Regions from separate parts of the Bacillus tequilensis genome, predicted to be linked through region 1. Evidence: a T-box and tRNA genes for the amino acid it is inferred to sense, from the RefSeq annotation. Region 1 holds a T-box; the other holds one or more tRNA genes.
What was found. The T-box of region 1 lies ahead of trpS (tryptophan--tRNA ligase). A T-box ahead of a tRNA ligase gene usually reads a tRNA of that ligase, here a tRNA-Trp.
Positions count from the first base shown of each region.

Region 2: it has a tRNA-Trp gene. The T-box ahead of trpS (tryptophan--tRNA ligase) is inferred to sense a tRNA for this amino acid. The anticodon was not compared.

Region 1 covers NZ_CP048852.1:1,143,026-1,147,426, forward strand. Annotated here, with positions in the region: gene appC (oligopeptide ABC transporter permease AppC) at 1-413, shown strand, start outside; gene G4P54_RS06020 (YjbA family protein) at 619-1,371, shown strand; gene trpS (tryptophan--tRNA ligase) at 1,406-2,398, opposite strand; T-box leader at 2,457-2,670, opposite strand; gene G4P54_RS06030 (peptide ABC transporter substrate-binding protein) at 3,142-4,401, shown strand, end outside.
Region 2 covers NZ_CP048852.1:884,407-888,807, reverse strand. Annotated here, with positions in the region: gene G4P54_RS04695 (spore coat protein) at 1-55, shown strand, start outside; gene G4P54_RS04690 (hypothetical protein) at 73-276, opposite strand; gene spo0M (sporulation control protein Spo0M) at 414-1,190, shown strand; tRNA gene G4P54_RS04680 (tRNA-Leu) at 1,275-1,356, opposite strand; tRNA gene G4P54_RS04675 (tRNA-Leu) at 1,613-1,701, opposite strand; tRNA gene G4P54_RS04670 (tRNA-Cys) at 1,709-1,779, opposite strand; tRNA gene G4P54_RS04665 (tRNA-Gly) at 1,785-1,859, opposite strand; tRNA gene G4P54_RS04660 (tRNA-Gln) at 1,908-1,979, opposite strand; tRNA gene G4P54_RS04655 (tRNA-His) at 1,989-2,064, opposite strand; tRNA gene G4P54_RS04650 (tRNA-Trp) at 2,089-2,162, opposite strand; tRNA gene G4P54_RS04645 (tRNA-Tyr) at 2,168-2,252, opposite strand; tRNA gene G4P54_RS04640 (tRNA-Thr) at 2,274-2,346, opposite strand; tRNA gene G4P54_RS04635 (tRNA-Phe) at 2,352-2,427, opposite strand; tRNA gene G4P54_RS04630 (tRNA-Asp) at 2,440-2,516, opposite strand; tRNA gene G4P54_RS04625 (tRNA-Met) at 2,576-2,652, opposite strand; tRNA gene G4P54_RS04620 (tRNA-Val) at 2,660-2,735, opposite strand; tRNA gene G4P54_RS04615 (tRNA-Glu) at 2,745-2,816, opposite strand; tRNA gene G4P54_RS04610 (tRNA-Ser) at 2,851-2,942, opposite strand; tRNA gene G4P54_RS04605 (tRNA-Asn) at 2,948-3,022, opposite strand; rRNA gene rrf (5S ribosomal RNA) at 3,032-3,147, opposite strand; rRNA gene G4P54_RS04595 (23S ribosomal RNA) at 3,259-4,401, opposite strand, start outside.

The sequences.
Region 1 (4,401 bases):
TAATTTTCTGTCTCACAGGCTGGACCACGACAGCGCGGTTGGTAAGGGGAGAATTTTTGTCGCTTCGTTCAAGGGAATATGTTCTCGCCGCTAAAACAATTGGAACAAAGACACATAAAATTATTTTTTCTCATATTCTGCCCAATGCATTGGGGCCGATTATCGTCTCGGCGACGCTCAAAGTAGGATCTGTCATTCTCGCTGAATCAGCGTTAAGCTACTTGGGCTTCGGAATTCAGCCGCCAATCGCAAGCTGGGGAAACATGCTCCAAGATGCGCAGAATTTCACAGTAATGATTCAAGCATGGTGGTACCCATTATTTCCCGGGCTATTAATTTTAATAACCGTTCTATGCTTCAACTTTGTCGGTGACGGCCTAAGGGATGCACTTGATCCGAAGAATATTAAATAAAAATGAAAATAATATTTGTTATAAAATATAACAAAAACAGAAGAAAAGCAGATCTCCTTTTGTCAGAAAATATACAAAGAGATCTGCTTTTTGTGATTCTTATATAAATCCAGCAATTCCAGATTTCCTCAATCTCCTTGGAATAATTTCTCTGTCCCTTGCCTATACTGTGGACAACAGTTTTTATAAAAGTGAGGGGTTAGAGATGTTATTTCTTCATGATGTGTGGGTCAATTGGTTTGAAGGGGAAGAAAATGGCTACAATGTATGTCACTTTCATGAATGGCGCAAGGAAGATACGGTTGAGCTTTTGGATCAGGTGCCGCTGTTAAGGGTGCCGTCAGTGCTGTTTCATTACATAGAAAACGATCTGTCTGAGCTTCCGAAAGGTTTGCTTGAAGACGTACATCAAAAATCGTACATTCGAAAAAATCACGAGCGGACTAAGCTTGAGTATTGTTTTGTCGTAACAGACGGAATCGGCATTTTGGCTGTCGACACAATCGGCTACACAATCCCTGTCAGAAAAAGCCGTCTGATTCCAAGACAGGAGCAGCTCGTTTATGAAATGGTAAAAGATGTAGAGCCTGAAACTTATGAATTTGAGCCAAAGAAGCTGGAATCCTCAAAAGAATATCACATTTTATCATTAGCTCCGGAACACGTCAGAGGACTGACAAGAAAAGAACGGCAAATCAAGCAGCTGATGTTTATGGCGCTTGACCAATTAAAAGGGCTGAAAAACCGCGCTGAAATTGGCTACTGGTACACAGAGTGGAACCCGCATATGTATGAACAAATCAAGCGGATGAGCTTTGAAGAGATTTGGGACATGCTGTATAACGAAACAATTGAAGGCTGGTCGGACAAGCATCTGGCTTTTTGCGAAAACCTGATAAAAGGGCAGCCTTTCTTTGAAAAGCTGTGGGAAATAGAAAACGAATCAAAGGTAAACTGAAAAAACCGCTCTTGCTAAAGAGCGGTTTTTTTGATCAGCGTCTTTTTCGGCCAAGACCCATGGCATTCTCCATTTTTTTCAGCATTTTGTTTGCTGTCCGGTTTGCCCGTTCCGCGCCTTCATCAAGAATCCGGTCTAATTCATCAGATTCAATCAGTTCATGATAGCGTTCTTGGATCGGTTTTAATGCGTTCACCACGACTTCTGCCAAATCACCTTTAAACTCGCCGTAGCCTTTTCCTTCGTACTTTGCTTCAAGCTCTTCAATTGTCGTATTGCCGAGGATTGAATAAATCGTAAGAAGATTGGAAACGCCCGGTTTGTTTTCTTTATCAAATTTCACTATGCCTTCAGAATCTGTCACAGCGCTTTTGATCTTCTTTTCAAGGAGCTTCGGTTCATCAAGCAACGTAATATAAGATTTCTGGTTTGGATCTGATTTGCTCATTTTCTTCAATGGATCATTCAGAGACATGATGCGTGCGCCGACTTTTGGAATTTTCACTTCTGGAACTGTAAAGATGTCGTTATATTTTTTGTTGAAGCGTTCGGCGAGATTCCGCGTCAGCTCAAGGTGCTGCTTTTGATCCTCACCAACAGGCACAAGGTCTGTTCCATACAGCAGAATATCAGCGGCCATCAGCGGCGGGTACGTTAACAGGCCGGAGACGACAGCTTCATTGCCTTTGGACTTGTCTTTAAATTGAGTCATCCGTTCAAGCTCGCCGATATACGCGACACACTGCATCATCCATCCGGCCTGCGCATGGGCGGGAACCTCTGACTGAATAAACAATGTCGCTTTTTCCGGATCAAGTCCTACAGCTAGGTAAAGCGCCGCCAGACTGCGGATATTCTTTCTTAGCTGAAGCCGGTCTTGAGGAACGGTTATCGCATGCTGATCCACAATGCAAAAATAGCTGTTATAATCATGCTGCAGTTCGACAAACTGCTTCATCGCACCGATATAGTTGCCGAGCGTAACGGAGCCGCTTGGCTGAATGCCTGAAAAAATCGTTTGTTTCATGTAAACATCAACCTCATTTCTTAAAACATAATAAAAAAGGCTCATTCTTCCCCTGTAAAAAAGGGACGAATGAACCGTGGTACCACCCTGATTATTCCATTAAAATGGAATCACTCTGACGTTTGTAACGGAGACTGCTCCGGCTGAGCCTACTTTTTCGGTTTCGGTCAGCTGCTCCAAAGTCCATTCCGCATTGCCCGTTATCTGCTCCCAGCACCGCAGACTCTCTTCAAACGGGTGAAATGTGTACTACTCTTTTTCATAGCAGGCTTTTCTTTTGATTGCTTCATTATAAATCAATTATAACCAATTGTCATCATCAAAAAACATTCTTTTTCCCGGTAATATTGTAATGATATACATAACACAGGCGCTGAAAAATCCTTAAATGATAACTGATATCAGCGTGATAACAGCAATATATTATATGTAAAAAGCAATATGGATACAAAACTCCTAAAATAGTTTTTAATCAATTTATGCTTTAATCGATAGAAGGATATTACGTTCGTGGAAGAAAAACTAACGAAGTTCAAATATTTTAAATTGATAAAATAATATTGCAATAAATTATTTGTTTCATTATAATGAACTTGTTCACTCTAGTGTTACAGCTTTTTTACAAAAATAATCAGAAAAGACGGAACAGAATAAAAGTTTCGGAAACTTAGGTTCATTTGTCTGATATTTCTGAGTGTTTAGCCGTAAGGAGCTGAAAAATTATGATTAGGGGGTTTGCGAATATGAAAAAACGTTGGTCGATTGTCACGTTGATACTCATTTTCACTCTCGTGCTGAGCGCGTGCGGCTTTGGCGGCAACGGCGGATCAAACGGTGAAGGGAAAAAGGACAGTAAAGGAAAGACGACACTTAACATTAATATTAAAACTGAGCCATATTCTTTACATCCGGGATTAGCAAAAGATTCAGTATCAGGGGGTGTTATCCGTCAGACTTTTGAAGGATTGACACGCATTAATGCAGATGGTGAGCCTGAAGAAGGCGCAGCTTCTAAAATTGAAACGAGCAAAGATGGAAAGACATATACATTTACAATTCGTGATGGCGCAAAATGGTCAAACGGCGACCCTGTAACAGCACAAGACTTTGAATATGCTTGGAAATGGGCTCTTGATCCTGTTAATGAGTCGCAGTATGCTTATGAGCTTTATTACATCAAAGGCGCGGAAGCTGCAAACACAGGAAAAGGAAGCTTGGATGACGTAGCTGTAAAAGCGGTGAACGATAAGACGTTAAAAGTTGAATTGAATCATCCGACACCGTTTTTCACTCAATTGACTGCGTTCTATACTTATATGCCGGTCAACAAAAAGGTTGCTGAGAAAAATGGAAAATGGTATACCAATGCGGGCGAAGATTACGTCTCCAACGGACCATTTAAAATGACATCTTGGAAACACAGCGGATCTATTTCTCTTGAAAAAAATGATCAATATTGGGATAAAGACAAGGTTAAGCTGAAAAACATCAAAATGGTCATGATCAACAATAACAATACTGAGCTTAAGAAATTCCAAGCTGGTGAACTTGATTGGGCAGGGATGCCGCTTGGCCAGCTTCCGACTGAATCGCTGCCAACTCTGAAGAAAGATGATTCGTTACACGTTGAAGCGATTGCTGGTGTTTACTGGTACAAATTTAATACGACGGCAAAGCCATTGAATAATGTAAACATTCGTAAAGCGCTGGCCTATTCAATCAATCGTCAATCGATCGTGAAAAACGTGACGCAGGGCGAACAAATTCCGGCTATGGCCGCAGTTCCACCGTCAATGAAGGGATTTGAAGATAATAAAAAAGGTTATTTCGACGATAACGACGTGAAAACCGCGAAAGAATATTTGAAAAAAGGTCTTAAGGAGTTAGGCCTGAGCAAAGCTTCCGACCTGCCGACAATTAAATTGTCTTATAATACGGATGATGCGCATGCGAAACTTGCTCAAGCTGTTCAGGAAATGTGGAAAAAAGACCTTGGTGTAAAT
Region 2 (4,401 bases), 260 kb from region 1:
GCTTTTATCTTGCAGAGAACTGGAACAAAGTCATACAAAAAAGACGATGTCTTGAGACACCGTCTCTTTATTTTATTGCTCCACTCTTCTTAAAGCCTCATTTACCGTTTCTTTTATAAACGCGTCTTCACCGCTTAATCGCTCTAAATTGAGATCGCCGTTTCTCAGTCTTTCAGAAATATTGTTTATATCCTCCTCTACCGTAATTTGCAGCTCACCGGCCAAAAACATTCTGTGTAATTCATCAGCAACCATACGTTCTTTATCCAATTCAATCCGCTCCTTTGCTTTCCATATTATTCTTAGTCTGTCCGAAAGCGGACAAATAATAGGAAAAAAGTATGAATCAAATGAATCTTTTTTCCTCCTTCTTACGTATATCTGTTGAAAAAAAGAAAAAGGGGAAATCTAACATGTCATTTTTTAAAAAGCTTGCGGCAAGTGCAGGAATCGGTGCCGCAAAAGTAGATACAATTTTAGAGAAAGACGCATACTATCCAGGAGAAGAAGTAAGAGGAACTGTCCATGTCAAAGGCGGGAAAATCTCTCAGGACATCCGCTATATTGATTTACAGCTTAATACACGGTACGTCATTGTAAAAGATGATGAAGAGCACCGGAAATACGCTACAATCCATTCTTTCCGGGTCACTGGTTCATTCACCATCCAGCCTGGAGAAGAGCATCAATTTCCGTTCTCATTCACCCTCCCTCTTGATACACCGATCACTGTAGGGAAAGTAGAGGTCGCCGTGGTGACAGACCTTGATATCCAAGGCGGTATCGATAAATCCGACCATGACCGCATTTTCGTTGAAGCACATCCTTGGATGGAAAGTGTGCTGGAAGCAATCGAAAACCTAGGCTTCCGCCTTAACGAAGCAGACTGTGAACAAGCGCCTTACTTCCGGCGCCGCCTACCGTTCGTTCAAGAATTCGAGTTCGTTCCGACTTCCGGATATTATCGTCAGATGCTTGATGAATTAGAGCTCATTTTCCTTTTAGACGAAGACGGTTTGGAAATCATTTTCGAAGTCGACCGCAGGGCAAGAGGACTGCGAGGATGGCTGGAAGAGATGTATAATGACAGAGAACAGCTCGTACGAGTCCGCTTCAGCCAATCAGAGCTTGAAGATACAGAAGAGCTTGAAGAGGTGCTAGGAGAGATCATAGACCAATACGCTGAGTAAATGAAAAAAAGAGCCTCAACTAGAATGGGCTCTTTTTCTTTGATAAAATAAAAAAACTCGTTTATATAAAACGAGTTTTCAGTATACCGGTGGTCGGGGTCGAACCGACACTCCAGAAGGAACACGATTTTGAGTCGTGCGCGTCTGCCAATTCCGCCACACCGGCAAGTTTTTCGTCGTATCTAACCGACGTCTATAAATATATCATGGTTCTTGTAATATGTCAACGTATTTCAAAAAAGTTTTTTTGGAAATATAAATTAAAGAGTGTTAGAAAGTTCTTTATCATCAATGTGTCATAACTTAGCCAGTTATGATAAATCTAAGCAATAAAAAAATGATCTACTTCAGTAGATCATTAATGTGATTAGTTATAATGACAAAACGCAAACACCAATTTCAACTTATCATGTAAGTAAAATTGGTGCCGAGGGCCGGACTTGAACCGGCACGGTAGTCACCTACCGCAGGATTTTAAGTCCTGTGTGTCTGCCAATTCCACCACCCCGGCAATAAGAAGGCGACACCCGGATTCGAACCGGGGATAAAGGTTTTGCAGACCTCTGCCTTACCACTTGGCTATGCCGCCATAATTGGAGCGGAAGACGGGATTCGAACCCGCGACCCCCACCTTGGCAAGGTGGTGTTCTACCACTGAACTACTTCCGCATCTTAAGGAACTTAATACATAATATGCAGTTAATATAAAAAATGAGACTGGGCTAGCTGGATTCGAACCAACGCATGACGGAGTCAAAGTCCGTTGCCTTACCGCTTGGCTATAGCCCAATGATAATATGGGGCGATTGATGGGAATCGAACCCACGAGTGCCAGAGCCACAATCTGGTGCGTTAACCACTTCGCCACAACCGCCATAATCTCAAGATGTCATAAATTTGGCAGGGGCAGTAGGAATCGAACCCACACCGGAGGTTTTGGAGACCTCTGTTCTACCGTTAAACTATGCCCCTATAAATGGTGGAGGGGGGCAGATTCGAACTGCCGAACCCTGAGGGAGCGGATTTACAGTCCGCCGCGTTTAGCCACTTCGCTACCCCTCCACAATGTTTTTTGAAAAACAGTGCCGGCAAGAGGACTTGAACCCCCAACCTACTGATTACAAGTCAGTTGCTCTACCAATTGAGCTACACCGGCATAAATGGTGGCTCGGGACGGAATCGAACCGCCGACACACGGATTTTCAGTCCGTTGCTCTACCAACTGAGCTACCGAGCCTTATTATTTAAATGGCGGTCCGGACGGGACTCGAACCCGCGACCTCCTGCGTGACAGGCAGGCATTCTAACCAACTGAACTACCGGACCATTTGTATATGTTTTTTTGGTTGCACCCTTCGGGCACTCCTTATTTCATAGATATAATTTGGTTGCGGGGGCAGGATTTGAACCTGCGACCTTCGGGTTATGAGCCCGACGAGCTACCGAACTGCTCCACCCCGCGATGATAATGGTGGAGGATGACGGGCTCGAACCGCCGACCCTCTGCTTGTAAGGCAGATGCTCTCCCAGCTGAGCTAATCCTCCATCATATAATGACCCGTACGGGATTCGAACCCGTGTTACCGCCGTGAAAGGGCGGTGTCTTAACCGCTTGACCAACGGGCCCAGACTTTTAATTGTAATTATGTATAAGTATCAGTGGCGGAGAGCAAGGGATTCGAACCCTTGAGACGGAGTTGACCGCCTACACGATTTCCAATCGTGCTCCTTCGACCACTCGGACAGCTCTCCAATAATGGCTCCGCAGGTAGGATTCGAACCTACGACCGATCGGTTAACAGCCGATAGCTCTACCACTGAGCTACTGCGGAATGAAGTCTGCCTGGCGATGTCCTACTCTCACAGGGGGAAACCCCCGACTACCATCGGCGCTGAAGAGCTTAACTTCCGTGTTCGGTATGGGAACGGGTGTGACCTCTTCGCCATCATCACCAGACAAATTCAGTGACATTTAACATTATACTATGTATCCTTGAGAAAATCAAGTGTTTTTCGAAAAAAACTTATTCTCTCAAAACTAGATAACAGGTGTGACATCATTCAACATGTGGTTAAGTCCTCGATCGATTAGTATCTGTCAGCTCCATGTGTCGCCACACTTCCACCTCAGACCTATCAACCTGATCATCTTTCAGGGATCTTACTTCCTTGCGGAATGGGAAATCTCATCTTGAGGGGGGCTTCATGCTTAGATGCTTTCAGCACTTATCCCGTCCGCACATAGCTACCCAGCGATGCCCTTGGCAGAACAACTGGTACACCAGCGGTGCGTCCATCCCGGTCCTCTCGTACTAAGGACAGCTCCTCTCAAATTTCCTGCGCCCGCGACGGATAGGGACCGAACTGTCTCACGACGTTCTGAACCCAGCTCGCGTACCGCTTTAATGGGCGAACAGCCCAACCCTTGGGACCGACTACAGCCCCAGGATGCGATGAGCCGACATCGAGGTGCCAAACCTCCCCGTCGATGTGGACTCTTGGGGGAGATAAGCCTGTTATCCCCGGGGTAGCTTTTATCCGTTGAGCGATGGCCCTTCCATGCGGAACCACCGGATCACTAAGCCCGACTTTCGTCCCTGCTCGACTTGTAGGTCTCGCAGTCAAGCTCCCTTGTGCCTTTACACTCTGCGAATGATTTCCAACCATTCTGAGGGAACCTTTGGGCGCCTCCGTTACCTTTTAGGAGGCGACCGCCCCAGTCAAACTGCCCACCTGACACTGTCTCCCCGCCCGATAAGGGCGGCGGGTTAGAAGGTCAATACAGCCAGGGTAGTATCCCACCGATGCCTCCACCGAAGCTGGCGCTCCGGTTTCCAAGGCTCCTACCTATCCTGTACAAGCTGTACCAACATTCAATATCAGGCTGCAGTAAAGCTCCACGGGGTCTTTCCGTCCTGTCGCGGGTAACCTGCATCTTCACAGGTACTATAATTTCACCGAGTCTCTCGTTGAGACAGTGCCCAGATCGTTGCGCCTTTCGTGCGGGTCGGAACTTACCCGACAAGGAATTTCGCTACCTTAGGACCGTTATAGTTACGGCCGCCGTTTACTGGGGCTTCAATTCGCACCTTCGCTTACGCTAAGCGCTCCTCTTAACCTTCCAGCACCGGGCAGGCGTCAGCCCCTATACTTCGCCTTGCGGCTTCGCAGAGACCTGTGTTTTTGCTAAACAGTCGCCTGGGCCTATTCA